2 regions of the Micromonospora pallida genome follow, and region 1 is predicted to be linked to the other one. Evidence: riboswitches for the same ligand, from Rfam matches in the RefSeq annotation. Region 1 holds a riboswitch; the other holds the start of a gene.

Region 1 (7,111 bases):
CGAGCGCCACGGCCGCACCCGAGGCGATCCACTTGGCCGGCGTGTCCAGGTGCGACTCGGTCTTGGCGACGCGCCAGCGAACCGGCACGTCGGTCAGCTCGCCCATCCCGAACCGGGTCGACGGATCGAGCGGTTCCGGGGCCAGCCTGGTCCAGATCACGACGCGGTCGGTCAGCGCGTCGCCGGACGCGACACCGAGCGTGAACGGATCACGGCCGACCGGCGACACGGCGAACGCGGGCCCGCTCGTGGCCGCCACGGTGCCCGCCGCGAGCAGCCCCGCGCCCGCCAGCGTCAGAAACCGCCGTCGGCCGAGACCGGCTTCGTGCACATCGCTCTGCCCCATCGAGGTCTCCAAAGTCGTCGGCCTACCGGCGGGAACGTAACGACGCTGGTTTGCGCGTCGTGGTCCGCACCGCGAACGGCAGGCAGCGCGCAGTTGTCAGCATCGGGCCTGGCAGCGGTGTTCAGGCGGCACGCGGCTGGGGGCAGGGCGCAACGGTGTTCAGGCCAGCGTCGCGAGAGCCGTCAGCAGCCGGTCGACGTCCTCCGTCGTGCTGCCGAGTCCGAGGCTGGCCCGCAGGGCGGTCGGCGGCAGATCGGTCCGTCCGCTTCGGGTGGCGGCCTCGGCCAGCAGCCGCCGAGACAGCGGATGGGCGCAGAACAGGCCGTCCCGGATGCCGACGTCGTGCTGCTGCGCCAGCTCGGCTGAAACCTCCGCCGAGTCCCGGCCGGCGACCACGAACGACACGATGCCGACCCGGGGCGCGTCCGGGCCGAAGGTACGCAGTTCCACCACGTGGGGCAGGGCGGCCAGACCGTTCCGGAGCCGGGCCAGCAGCGCCTGCTCCCGGGCGTGCAGCGCGGCCGGATCGGCGTCGGTCAACGCGGTGCACACCGCGGCCAGGGCGGCGGCGCCGAGCAGGTTGGGCGTGCCGGCCTCGTGTCGGGCCGGGCCGGTGACCCACCGTACGTCGTGGGTGGCCGCCCCGACGTGGCTGGTCGCGCCGCCGCCGGCCAGGTACGGCGGGGCCGCGTCCAGCCAGTCACCTCGACCGAGCAGCGCCCCGGCTCCGAACGGCGCGTACATCTTGTGCCCGGACACGGCCAGGTAGTCCACCCCCAGCGCGGCCACGTCGACCGGAGCGTGTGGGGCGAGTTGGGCGGCGTCCACCACGATCCTGGCCCCGTGGCGACGCGCCACCATCGCCAGCTCGGCCACCGGCCAGCGTTCCCCGGTCACGTTGCTCGCCCCGGTCACCGCCACCAGCACCGGCCGGTCTGCCGGCGCTCCGCGCCGCAGCTCCGTCAATGCCGCGTTCAGTGCGCGGACCGCCTCGCCGGGGCTGGCCGGCACCGGCAGCCGCACCGAGGCGCGCGGCCAGGGCAGCAGGTTCGCGTGGTGCTCCCCGGCGAAGGAGACCACCGTGGTCCCGGCGGGCAGGGCCCGGGACAGCAGGTTCAGCGCGTCCGTGGTGTTACGGGTGAAGACGACATGGTCGTCCGGGCGGGCACCGAAGAAATCGCCGATCGCCTGCCGAGCCCGCTCATAGGCCAGCGTGCAGTGCCGCGACAGCTTGCCGGAGCCGCGGTGCACGCTGGCGTACCAGGGCAGGAGCTCGGCCACGGCGTCGGCGGCGACCCGGGCGCAGGGCGCGCTGGCCGCGTAGTCGAGGTTGATTTGGCCCGGCACGCCGAGCACGTCGAGCGGCCGGGCGGACAGTGGGGATTCAAGGGTGACGGACACGACGACCTCCGGAGTCCGAGGACCCCGGGTCACGCGTCGGGTCGGGGTCCGCGCTTGCCCAGCACCGGACGGGGCTGGGCCCGGTCATCACCCGGGGCACCCCACCGCGAACACGAGGGTTGCCGGCCAGCGAGCCGGGGCTTGACGCTGGCGCTCATGACCTGGCCACAGCATACCTGCGGCTTGACCAGGCCGGACCGGCGGCTGAGCTCCGTCCGCGAGCACCGGGCGATTTCGGTACGCCGGTACGAAGTTCCGCCATCTGGCATCTGACCAGGCGATTCAGGGACCAACTACGAGAAGCGGCCGGAACCACTGCGGCGGAATTAGCTGCATCACAGATAGGAATTACCGGCTACCTGTTCGACCGTCGGCGTGGTTATGGTGTCCGCAGGTCCAGATGGCCAGCGCCAAGCCCCGGCTCGCTGGCAGGCAACCCTCGTCCGCGATGGGGTGCCCCGGGTGACGACCTGGCGCCTGCGCCCGCAGACGCAAGAGCGGACCTTCGCGGGTCCCGGCTTGGAAACATGCCCGCGCCAGCACCTGCCGCGACGGTTTCCTGCCGTTTCCGCGCGTCCCGGCAGGAACGGGTCACCGTACGCGCCTCGGACACGCTCCGCGACACCGGCGACGGCTACCGGGCGAGGGTCACGCTCACCACCACCGAGGGAACGTTCACGACCGACGTGCCGTACGCCCGTGAGTACACCGCTCGCCCGCTCACCGAGGCCGACCTACGCCAAGCTCGACGTCACCGCCGGGTCGGCGGCATCCGCCCTCCTCGCCGCCGTCCTCGACGATCCGGCTGCCGCCCTGCCCGTGTTCTGAGTGAACGCGGGCGGGTGTCGTTTCCGCCGACGCAGCGAGTGCTGCCGCAGCGAAAGGGCCGGACCCGATCGGGTCCGGCCCTTTGCCGGGTGGCGGAGCAGCCGGCGGGCTACAGGCCGAGGTAGGCGGCGATGCCGTTGGCGTGCCCGCGAGCGGTGGCCGTGATGAAGGCGGCGTTCTTGAGCAGGTTCGCGTTGGACACGGTGTCGATGAAGAGGTTCTCGGTCAGCACCGCCGGCATGGCGGTCTCCCGCAGCACATGGAAGTTCGCGGTCTTCATGCCCCGGTCGGTGACCGAGGAGACGGAGCGCATCCCCGACAGGACCCGGGAGTGGACCGCACTGTGCAGCGCGGCGGTGTTGCCGGTGGTCCCCGGGTACCGGTAGCTCTCGAAGCCGTTACCACCGCCGGCGTTGATGTGGATGCTCACGAAGAGCGCCGCGCCCCACGCGTTGGCGTCGTCGGTGCGGTACGTGAGACTGCGGGTGACGTCGGAGGTGCGGGACATCCGCACGTCGACGGCCCAGTTGGCCAGCAGGATGTTGCGGGTCTGGAGCGCGATGTTGAGGGTGAGGGCCTTTTCGGTCAGGCCGTTGGCGACCGCACCGGGATCGGTGCCCCCGTGCCCGGGGTCGAGGTAGACCTTCGGGCCCGCCGCGTGCGCGGTTCCGGCCACCAGCGGCGCCACAAGGAAACCAGCCGCGCCGGCCAGCAGGGTACGGCGACGCATTGAGGAGTTACCGATCATGAGCACCTCTCCACGGAAGTAGGGGTGCCGGGAGGCCGCCGTGGGCCGTCCCATACCCGTACGGGCTGGCACGGCGTCACTGTAATACATGTCGATATCTAAATACATAGATTGATTGGCGGACAGGGGCGCTGGTCCGCCCGACCCGAGCGGCTGGTGCCGCGATCACCGTTCACCGGCCCGGTACGTCGACCCGGCTGCGGTGGCCACCCGCAGCGTCGGAGCGGTAAGCCGGTCCGGCCATGATGGACCGATCCGGCTACATCCAGTGGCGCCGCGTCTGGTGGACTCCGGGGCAGGTTGTCGAGGGGGTGGCGGGTGACCAGCAAGCCGACGGAAGCCATGCGGGAAGGCATGGCCGGGATGCCGGCGTACGGCTCGAATAAGGGTCTGGTCGGCTGGCGACGGCACCGGACGATCGTCGCGGCCGTAGTGGTCCTGGTGCTGGTGGTGGGCGTCGTCGTGGCACCACGGCTGGTCGGCTGGCAGGGCCCACCGGCACCGGCGGGACCCGCATCCGGAGCCATGTCGTTGCCCGACTTGGTCGGCACTCCACAGGGGGGCACCTGGTCGGTGCAACGACGCCCGGTTGCCGCCGCCTCGATGATCTTCACCGCTGAGAACTGGTGGTACGAGCCGCCGAGCCTGGGCTCGGTGGCGGCAGTCGCAGCGGGTAGCGACCAGTACCGCCTGCTGTCCAACGACTGGGGCAGCCAGGCCGGAGAGGCAGTGTTGCTCTCCGGCGACGGCGGCAGGGTGGCCACGGCCAACAAGCTCGTGGAACTGCGTACCGGAAAGACCCGTCGCCTGCCGTCCGTCAGCGGCACCGAGGTGACCTTCCCGGTCGCCTGGTCCAAGGATGGCGAACGGCTGGCGCTCGTCGGTTTCGACGGCCGGTACATGCGGCAGCCCGATACTACCGACGCCTACACCGTGACCCGGGCGGTGCTGGCGGTATGGGACGTGACCACCGACCGGCTCACCACGATCGCCGATCTTGATCCGCGAACGCTCTTCTACGGTTGGCTGGCGGCGTTCGGCCCGGACGGACGCACCCTCGCCTACCAGTCCGCGAGAACCATCACCGTGGTGACGGCCGACGGTGCGGTGCGAAACCGGTTCACCGTTCCCGAGGGCACCCAACTCGCCGGCAAGGGCACGTGGACACCGGACAGTCGCGGACTGACGTTGGTGACCCAGCGGCGCTGCTGCGACGGCGACGCGTACGCATCCAGATGGCAGTTGCGCACGGTGGACGCCAGCACCGGAGCCGAACTGCCGACCACGACGCCGCTCGCTGAGCAGGCGGGGCTGGTCGCGCTGCGACTGCTGGGCTGGGCACCGGACGGCGCAGCCGTGGTCGCCCGCTACCACCCCTGGGACGACGCCAAAGTGGTCGGCTTCGGTGTCCAGGACGGCATCACCAACGGCGAATGGACCAAATACGACACCGACGTGGTGGCGTTGACCGGCAACGACACCCGACCGCTGCTCGCCGGCACCGGGGAAGCGATGCACGGGGTCGACATCGCCGACGACGTGATCGCCAGCGGCCGCACCCACCCCGGCAAGCTGCCACCCGACGACGGCATCGGGCCCGAATACCGGATGTACCTCAAGATCGCCGGTCTGGTGCTCATCGCAGCGCTGCTCGTCGCCGGAGCAGTCCTGACCTGGCGTCCTCTCCGGCGGCGACAGCGCCCCCTACGGCACCGCCCAACAGATCGGCCGGGTACCGGCCGAGATAGGTGAGCAGGTACGCCTGTGGTTGGGTGGTCCGATGTGGAGGGTAGCGGCGCCGATTCCAACGTACGTCAGCTTTGCGGCGGAGAAGCGACGGCGCCGTCGGCGGGCCCCGGCGATGGTGGCGGTGGCCGTCGTCCTCGCCGTGGCGGTGGTGCTCGTACCGCTGGTCGGGCCGTTCCAGGCAGCCAGCCGAGCGGCGGCTCCGGCCGCTCCTGGGCGTGGCCAGGAGTCCGTGCCGGACCGGTTGGGGGCACCGCTGTGGGGCACCGACTCGGTGCGGGAGCGGCCATTGGGTCGGGCGTCGGTGATCTTCTCCTCGGAGCTGTGGTGGTGGGGTGAGGCCAACGGTGCGGTGGCGGTGGTCGGTGCCGGCAGCGACGAGTATCGGGTGTTCTCGGACGACCAGCTCGGCCGACCGGGCGAACAGGTGCTGCTGTCGCCGGACGGGTCGCGGGTGGCGCTGACGGATCGGGTCATCGACCTCGACGACGGGCAGGTCCGACGGCTGCCCCGGATACCGGGCGTGGCGACCACGGGCCCGGCGGCCTGGTCCCCGCAGGGAGACCAGTTGGCGGTGATCGGAACCAACCGCGCGAACGTGGTGCAGCCGGACGGTACGGAGGAGTACCGGGTGACCCGGGCCGTGCTGGGCCTGGTGGACCTGGAATCCGGCAGCCTCTCCACCATTGCCGACGTGGAGCCACCCCGCATCGTGGACGGCTTCATGGTCGCTTTCGCCCCGGACGGCCGTCGTCTCGCCTACCAGTCAGGTAACGCGATCGTGGTGGCCGAGATGGGAGGGGCGGAACGCAGCCGGTTCACTCTCCCCGACGACACGCGGCTGGCGGGCAAGGGGGCGTGGACCCCGGACGGTCGTGGCCTGGCCCTGGTCACCCAGCGCCGCTGCTGCGAGGGTGAGACCTACCCGTCGCGCTGGCAGTTGCACGTCGTCGATCCGGCGACCGGACAGGGCCTGCCCGCACCGGTGATACCCGAGCAGGCGAGCCTCACGGCGTTACGCCTGATGGGCTGGTCACCGGCGGGAGAAGCCGTGGTGGCGCGGTACCACCCCGAACCGACGGAGAAGGTCGTCGGCTTCGAAGCCGGCATCGACATCACCAGCGCGGTCCGGGTCAGCCGGGTCGACGTGGCCGCTCTCCGCCCCGACGCCGAGCCACGCATCCTGATCGCCACCCCGGTCGACGACGTCCAGGCACTGGACGTCGCGAGCGACCTCATCGCCAGCGGGGCCAGCCGGCGTGGACAACCACCGACCGGGCTGGGCCCGAACACCAAGATCCTGATCGGGGTGGTCATGCTCGCGCTGCTGGCGGCAACCACGCTGGCAGTGCTCGTGGTCAGGCTGTCTCGGCGGCGGTTGCTTCTCCCCGCCCCGGCTACCAGAAGGACGGTATCGATGGTGGGAAGCGCACTCGCCGGGCGATGGATGAAGATCTGCCTGGCGGTCGTGGGGGTGATCGCTGTGGGCGTCCCCGCCGCGATGCTCGGCGCCTGGCTGGGCTGGCAGTCCGCTCCCGCCCTGCCGACAGAAGAACAGGCGAGGAAAGTCACCAGCGAGGTCCTGCCAGGTGCGCGGATCGCGGAGGTCGCCCGGAACCCGAAGTTGTTCTACTACGAGCACGAGGGGACCCCGGACAGCAATCCGGTGGTAAGGGTCCTTATCGGTGATGACGACTACCTGGCCGGCTCGACCGAGGTGAAGCTCGCCTCGCCGCTACCGGCGGCGACGGAGACGGAGGAACGCCTCCGTGCCGCCGGCTGGGAGGTCCTCGCATCCGACCCTGACGGTCTGGTCGGCACCAAGGACGGTCTGCTGCTGTCCGTCCTACCCGCGTCGGACGTCGACTCGCGCCCCGCTCCCACCCTCGAGATCGTCCGTGACGAACCCGTCCTCGCCCCAGCACTCAGCATCATCGGGCTACTGATAGGAGGAGTGCTGGGGACTCTCCTGACCACGTGGATCTATCGACAGGCGCAGGCGGCCACGCAGTCGGTACGGCGGCTGGCCAACGAAGGCGCGG
Region 2 (7,111 bases), 1.2 Mb from region 1:
CATCACCCCGGTCTGGCGCGGCACGGGTCTGCTCGCCAGCCTGATCGACGGGGTCGGGGCCTGGTCGCGGGCGTGCGGGCGGCCGGAGCTGATGCTGGAGGTGGTGGTCGGCAACGACCGCGCCTACCGGTCGTACCTTCGGCTGGGCTTCACCGACACCGGGGTACGTGTTCCGCACCCCACGATCCCGTCCATGCGGGAACTCCAGATGCGCCGCGCCGCCTGAGGTGGTTGCAGGGGACCCTTCCTACGCAAAAAACGGTAGGAAGGGTCCCCTGCTACCAAACAAGCCGGCCCGGCGGGCTACCGGCTGAGAACGGTCAGGCGGTGTGGCGGCGGCTCTGCACCACCCGGAACCGGTTGGCCACGTACGCGCCGTCGGTGAGGGCGGCATTCGCGGCCGGGTTGGCGCCGCTGCCGTGGAAGTCCGAGTACGCCGCCGACTGGTTGACGAAGACCCCGCCGGTCAGGTTGCAGGACAGGTGCACCCCGGCGTCGATCGCCGCCTTCTCGGCCGCGTCGAGCACCGCCTCGTCGGTGGAGTAGACGCCGGCGGTCAGCGCGCCCTTCCGCCCCACCGTGGTACGGAGGAGCTCCAGGCTCTGCGCCGTCGAGTCGGTGGCGATGACGAACGAGATCGGGCCGAACCACTCCCGGCCGTAGGTCGCCGTGGCGTCCGCGTCCAGCTTGACGATGGTCGGCGTACGGACGACCGCGTCCGGATGTGCCGGATGCTCCAGCGGACGCGACTCCAGCACCACGTCTCCGAGCTTGGCCGCCTCGTCCAGCCGCTCCAGCACCCCGTCGTTGACGATCGCGCCGGTCAGCTCGACGGCGCGGGCCGGGTCGGCGGTGAGCTTGGCCACCGCGCCGGCGATCCCGGCGGCCACCTCGTCGAGGCTCTTGTGCCCCTGGTCGGTGGTGATGCCGTCGGCGGGGACGAGGATGTTCTGCGAGGTGGTGCACATCTGGCCGCTGTAGAGGGTCAGCGTGAACCCGAGGTTGCGACACATCCCGGCGAAGTCGTCGGTGGAGTCGATCACCACCGTGTTCAACCCGGCCTTCTCGGTGTAGACCGCCGCCTGGCGGGCGTGCTTCTCCAGCCAGTCGCCGTACTCGGTGGAGCCGGTGAAGTCGACGATCTTCACGGCCGGGTGCAGGGCCAGGTCGGAGGCGAGCTTCTCGCCGGGGGCCTCGGCGGCGAGCAGCACCAGGTTCGGGTCGAAGCCGGCCTCGGCGAGCACCTCCCGGGCCAGCTTGACGGTGATCGCCAGGGGCAGCACCGCGCGCGGGTGCGGCTTCACGACCACCGGGTTGCCGGTGACCAGCGAGGCGAAGAGACCGGGGTACGAGTTCCAGGTCGGGAAGGTGTTGCAGCCGATCACCAGGGCCACGCCCCGAGGCACCACGTGGAACGTCTTGGTCATCCGCAGCGGGTCGCCCTTGCCGGCGGGCTTCTCCCAGTGGGCCGTCCCCGGGTGCCGGGTCATCTCCGCGTACGCGTACGCGATCGCCTCCAACGCCCGGTCGAGCGCGTGCGCCCCGCCGGCCTGGAACGCCATCACGAACGCCTGCCCGCTGGTGTACTGCACCGCGTTGGCCAGCTCGAAGACGTTCTTGTGCAGGCGGGACAGGATCTCCAGGCAGACCCCGGCGCGGGCCTGCGGCCCGGCGTCGCGCCAGGCGGGCAGGGCGGCGGAGGCGGCGGTCACCAACTCGTCGACCCGGGCGTGCGGGTAGCGCACGCCCAGCGTGATCCCGAACGGACTGGCCTCGGTGGCGACCCGGTCGTCGGTGCCCGGCTGGTCGAGGGGGAAGTCGCCGTCCAGGTACGCCTCGAAGGCGGCCCGCCCCTCGGCGGCGGCGTTCTCGCCGTACACCCGAGGGCTGGGGGACTCGGGGTAGGCGGACCAGTACCCGCGCTCCGCGATCGCGGTCAGCGCCCGGGCGAGGGTGTCGGCGTGCGTGGCGTACAGGGGATGCGGGGTCTCCGTCATGCCCGCCATCATGCCGCAGCCGCGACCGGCCGGTAAGAGCCGCGAACCGGACGATCGCCCCCGGACGGGACGACGCCCTGGAGGAGCCCGCTGGCCGCCCGCGCCCCGACGACGCACCCTGAGGTGTCATGCGCCGGGTGGCCGCCCTCGACCGGGCGACGCACTCTGGAGCCGTGCGGCAACGAACCCGGACCACGATCACCTGGCTCAACGGCACGACCCTGGTCGGTCTGGCGCTGGCGGTGCTGGCCCGCACCACCCGTGAGCGCACCCCGGACGGACTGGTCGTCGCCGGTCGGTACCGGCTGCCGATACCGAGGCAGCAGTGTTTCACCGTCGGCTCGGTGGTGCTCACCCGCCGCCCGCCGGAGTGGCTACTGCACCCGGACCGCGCCGGCCTGCTGGCCCACGAGCGGCGACACGCCGACCAGTACGCGCTGCTCGGGCCGCTCTTCTGGCCGGCGTACTGGCTTGCCTGCGCCTGGTCGTACGCGCTGACCGGTAGCTACGGCTGCGGCAACGTCTTCGAGCGACGGGCCGGCCTGGCCGCCGGCGGGTACCCCGAGCCGACCCTGCGCCCCTGGGCGGCGGCGCTGCTGCGCCGCCCACCGGCCGGCACCGGTCCCGCACGGTCGCTCAGAGGTCGAGCTGCCAGTTCGTCCAGGCGTCGACGGGACGGAACCCGAGCTGCTCGTTGATGGCGATCATGTGCTCGTTGTCGGCGGCGTTCCAGGTGTCGACCTCGGACAGCTCCGGTTCGTGCGCCAGCACGTGCCGGAGATTCTCGAGCTTGGCGAGCAGGCCGAGCCGGTGCCCGCGGTGCTGCGGATCGACGATGGTGATCTGCTGGTCGGCGTGCCGTGGGCTGGACGGCAGCACCAGGACCATCGTCCAGGCGACCAGTCGGTTGCTCGCCTCGTGCACCACTCCGCAGTGGTAGGGCGACCAGCCCCGGGTGGCCAGCACCCGCTCGATGCCCCGGACCCGGTCCGCGTCGATCCGGTCCGGCTCGATCACGAGGTCCCCCGTGGGCGAGTCGAGCACCAGCCGGCTGTCGAGGTAGCCGATGTCGGCGACGTACTCCTCGGGGGCGGCCGCCTGCCAGGTGATCGTCCGGTACCCGGTGGCCCGCTCGCGCGCCTCGGCCAGCAGCGCATCGTGGACGGAGTGGCCCAACCCGTCGACGACCAGCCGGCGGCGTACCTCCACCAACGCCGGTCGGGCACCCAGCGCGGCGGCGAACCGCGCGCCCACCGCCGGCCGTTCCGGCCCCTCCGGCAGCGGCCCGACCGACGTCGCGATGATCCGCTTCCGGCCCTGCTCACGCAGCGCCCGTACGGCGTGCGCGTACAGCGCCCGCCCGACGCCGCGCCGCCGGTGGTCCGGGTGGACGACCAGGTCGAGGCTGGCGTTGTGGACGTTCTCCACCTGCGGCAGGTGGATCACCACATGACCCACCGGGACGTCGTCGATGGTGGCCAGCGCCATCAGGAGCTTCCGGCCGGGCATCGGATACCGGATCCCACCCTCGAACTGCTGACGGGACAGCCGGGGGAAATCGGGCAGGTCGACGGCCCGTGCGGCGGCGACCACCTGGAATCCCGCCTCCAGCGCGGCCTGGTCGGAGCTTTCGTGCGGCGAGATGACGATGCTCATGCCGACGAGGGTGCGGGACCGGAACGGAAACGGGCCAGCGATTTAGTCGCTGGCCCGGAAAATCTTTGGTCGGGAGGGACGAACGCACAACGCCTCCGGCGTTGGGTCGTAAGGCTTGAAAAGTCTTCGGCGAACGCCCTCCCGCACGAAGCATCCTGCGCCTGACCGGTTGCTGACGTCAAGTCCCTCGCGGGTAGTTTTTCGTACCGTGGGCGAACGGTCGGTTACCCGACGGATCGGCCCGATCCCCCGTTCGGGCGAGTCGGTCGATCCGTCGGGACGAACCGGAAGGTCATCCGAGCAGCCCGGCGTCCCGGGCGGCGCGCAGCGACGGCCGGATCCGGTGCGTCGGACCGACCTGGCCGGCGACCGCGTCGATCGTCTTCAGCCCCTCGCCGGTGTTGAAGACCACCGTCTCGGCGGTCGGGTCGAGCTTGCCGGAGTCGACCAGCTTACGCAGCACCGCGACGGTCACCCCGCCGGCCGTCTCGGCGAAGACCCCGGTGGTCCGGGCGAGCAGCCGGATCGCCGCGCGGATCTCGTCGTCGTCGGCGTAATCCATCCAACCGCCGGTACGGCGGACCGCCTCCAGGGCGTAGAGGCCGGCGGCCGGGTCGCCGATGTTCAGCGACTTGGCGATGCCGGTCGGCTTGACCGGGGTGATGGTGTCGGTGTCGGCGTGCAGGGCGGTGGCGATCGGGTTGCAGCCGGCCGACTGCGCGCCGAACACCTTCCAGCCGCCCGCCGGGGCCTCGACCAACCCGATCTCCACCAGCTCGCTGAACGCCTTGTCGACCTTGGTGAGCAGTTCGCCACTGGCCATCGGGATGACCACCTGCGCCGGAATCCGCCAGCCGAGCTGCTCGGCCACCTCGTACCCGAGGGTCTTCGACCCCTCGGCGTAGTACGGGCGGACGTTCACGTTGACGAACGCGGTGTCCTCGAACTCGTCGGTCTCGACCAGCTCGCCGCAGAGGCGGTTCACGTCGTCGTACGAGCCGTCGATGGCGACCAGGTCGCCGCCGTAGACGGCGGTCGTGACCACCTTGCCCTGCTCCAGGTCGCCGGGGATGAAGACCACCGAGGGCACCCCGGCCCGGGCGGCGTGCGCGGCGACCGAGTTGGCCAGGTTGCCGGTGGAGGCGCAGGCGAAACGGGTGAAGCCGAGGGCGCGGGCGGCGGTCAGCGCCACCGAGACCACCCGGTCCTTGAACGAGTGGGTCGGGTTGGCGCTGTCGTCCTTGATCCAGAGTGGGGCGGTGATGCCCAGCTCGGCGGCGAGGTTGCCGGCGGCGACCAGCGGGGTCAGTCCGGGGTCGAGGGTGACCCGGGTGGCCGGGTCCTGGCCGGCGGGGAGGAGGGCGGCGTACCGCCAGAGGTTCTGCGGGCCGGCCTCGATCTGCTCGCGGGTGACCCGGGCCAGCGCGGCGGTGTCGTAGTCGACCTCCAGCGGGCCGAAACACTCGTAGCAGGCGTGCTGGGCGGCGAGCGGGTACCGGGCCGAACAGGCGCGACAGACCAGGGCGCGGGCGGGGCTGGCGGTGGTGTCGATACCGGGGGCAGCGATCGTCGACGTCATGTCGAGGGGGTCCTCTCATCTTTCCCCGCGTCGCACTCTGCGGCGGGGACGGATTTGGCACCTGCCCCGCCGGACGCTCAGCTCTGAGCGCGCGGGGTGGTTGCCGGGGCGTCGTCGGGCCGTATCCCTCAGCCCCTCTGGATGAGGTATTCAGTTGTGCTCCCGAGCATACGCACACCCCCGTCCCAGCTCACGCCCCCTTCCCACCCTGTGAACCACCCCACCCCCTCCCCCGCAACCGGCCCCGCCCGGCCCCGGGCGGTTGATCAAGAAGTTCGTGTCACCGTCCGGCACCCCGCCCGACGCAAACTTCTTGATCGACTCCAGAAAGGGGAAGGCGGGGGTAGGGTGCGGGCGTGTTGGTGGGGGTGGGCGGCTTGGGAGTGGGGGCCGCAGCGGTGGGATGTGGGGTGGTGGGGGTGCTGCTGCCGACGGTGGGGTACCGGCTCGCCGTGCCGTACGGTGAACCGTCCCGCACGACCTGCGCCACCTGCGGCGTACCGCTGCGGTCCGGCACGGCCGGATGGCTGGCCCGTCGGTGCGACCGCGGACACCGGCTGGGCGTCCCGTGGTGGGTCACCGCCTCGCTCGCCGCGCTGGCCGGTGCCCTGCTCGGGGCGGCGCTCGGCGCGGTGGCCGTCCTACCGGTCTTCCTCGCCCTCGCGGTGCTGGGCGTGCTGCTCGCCGTCATCGACGTCGCCTGCCACCGGCTCCCCGACTCGCTGGCGCTGCCGGCGCTGACCGTCACTCCGGTGCTGCTCGGCGTGGTCGCGCTGACGACCGGCCAGTGGGCGGACTGGCGACGCGGGCTGCTCGGCTGCCTGGCGGTCGGTCTCGTCCTCACCGGGCTGGTCCTGCTGCCCGGCGGTGGTTTCGGGTTCGGCGACGCGAAGGTGGGCGCGCTCCTCGGCTGGTACCTGGGCTGGCTGAGCTGGGACACGGTGATCCTCGGCCTGGTGCTGCCCTGGGCGCTTAACGTGCCCGTGCTGCTGGCGCTCCTCGCCGCCCGGCGCGTCCGCTGGCGGACGAAACTGCCGTTCGGGCCGGCCCTCCTGGGCGGCGCACTGTTGTCAGTGCTCGTCACGACAGGCTGAGCGCACAAGCGTTCGTCGCCGTCACGTCGATTCGTCCAGAATGGACCGGCTCGCCGGTCCGACCACTGGCGACCGTCTATTACTGTTCCGGCCACCTGCGTCAGAAAAGGAGACGGGCGATGCGTCGGAGCGTGGTACCGGTGGTGGCCCTGATGCTGGTCTGCGTCCTGACCGCGTGCGGCGGCAGTGGCAGCGGCAAGAAGAAGCGGTCGCGGGACCCCCGACCAGCCACGACGGCCGGGAAGGCCGCTCCGGGCGACCGGGACGATGACGACGTACGGATCGGCACCACGCCGAGTCCCACCAAGACACCGCGTCGCAAGGTATCTGACCTCACCTGCGGCGACCTGCGCGACGCGCGGGTGGGCAGCAGCACCACGAAGTACCGGAGCTACCTGAACCCATTGCCGCTGCGCAACGGACGGTGGACCGGCAACGGCGCGACCGTCCTGCTGGAGAAGCCCTGCGCGACCGGTGACCTGGACGGCGACGGCGCGGTCGACGCGGTCGGCTCCGTCGTGCTCGACTCGGGCGGCTCGGGGCGCTTCTGGAGCCTCGTGGTCTGGCGCAACGTCAACGGCGAACCGCACTACGTCACCGCCACCGACGTGGGCGACCGCACTCCGGTGCAGTCGATCCGCATCGCCGACCAGAAGGCCACCGTCGTCTACCTCACCCGCTCGCCGGGGGCGGCAATGGCCGAGTTGGACCTCCGCCGTACCGCCGTGCACCAGCTCTCCGGCACCCGATTTGCGGAGGTCAGTCACACCGATGTGCCGCACACC

Evidence for each region. Region 1 has a riboswitch for S-adenosylmethionine ahead of GA0074692_RS22075 (aminotransferase class V-fold PLP-dependent enzyme). Riboswitches for the same ligand answer to the same signal wherever they lie in the genome.
Region 2: linked by a shared signal. The riboswitch ahead of thrC (threonine synthase) and the one ahead of GA0074692_RS22075 (aminotransferase class V-fold PLP-dependent enzyme) in region 1 are both predicted to bind S-adenosylmethionine.

The regions. Positions count from the first base shown of each region.
Region 1 covers NZ_FMHW01000002.1:5,325,437-5,332,547, forward strand. Annotated here, with positions in the region: gene GA0074692_RS22070 (alkaline phosphatase D family protein) at 1-346, opposite strand, end outside; gene GA0074692_RS22075 (aminotransferase class V-fold PLP-dependent enzyme) at 506-1,747, opposite strand; SAM riboswitch class IV at 1,793-1,909, opposite strand; SAM riboswitch class IV at 2,141-2,251, shown strand; gene GA0074692_RS36555 (hypothetical protein) at 2,447-2,575, shown strand; gene GA0074692_RS22080 (N-acetylmuramoyl-L-alanine amidase family protein) at 2,685-3,395, opposite strand; gene GA0074692_RS22085 (WD40 repeat domain-containing protein) at 3,642-5,075, shown strand; gene GA0074692_RS22090 (TolB family protein) at 5,104-7,111, shown strand, end outside.
Region 2 covers NZ_FMHW01000002.1:6,569,186-6,576,296, reverse strand. Annotated here, with positions in the region: gene GA0074692_RS27980 (GNAT family N-acetyltransferase) at 1-226, shown strand, start outside; gene paaN (phenylacetic acid degradation protein PaaN) at 321-1,997, opposite strand; gene GA0074692_RS27970 (hypothetical protein) at 2,171-2,695, shown strand; gene GA0074692_RS27965 (GNAT family N-acetyltransferase) at 2,634-3,653, opposite strand; gene thrC (threonine synthase) at 3,946-5,232, opposite strand; SAM riboswitch class I at 5,245-5,380, opposite strand; gene GA0074692_RS27955 (A24 family peptidase) at 5,652-6,326, shown strand; gene GA0074692_RS27950 (hypothetical protein) at 6,446-7,111, shown strand, end outside.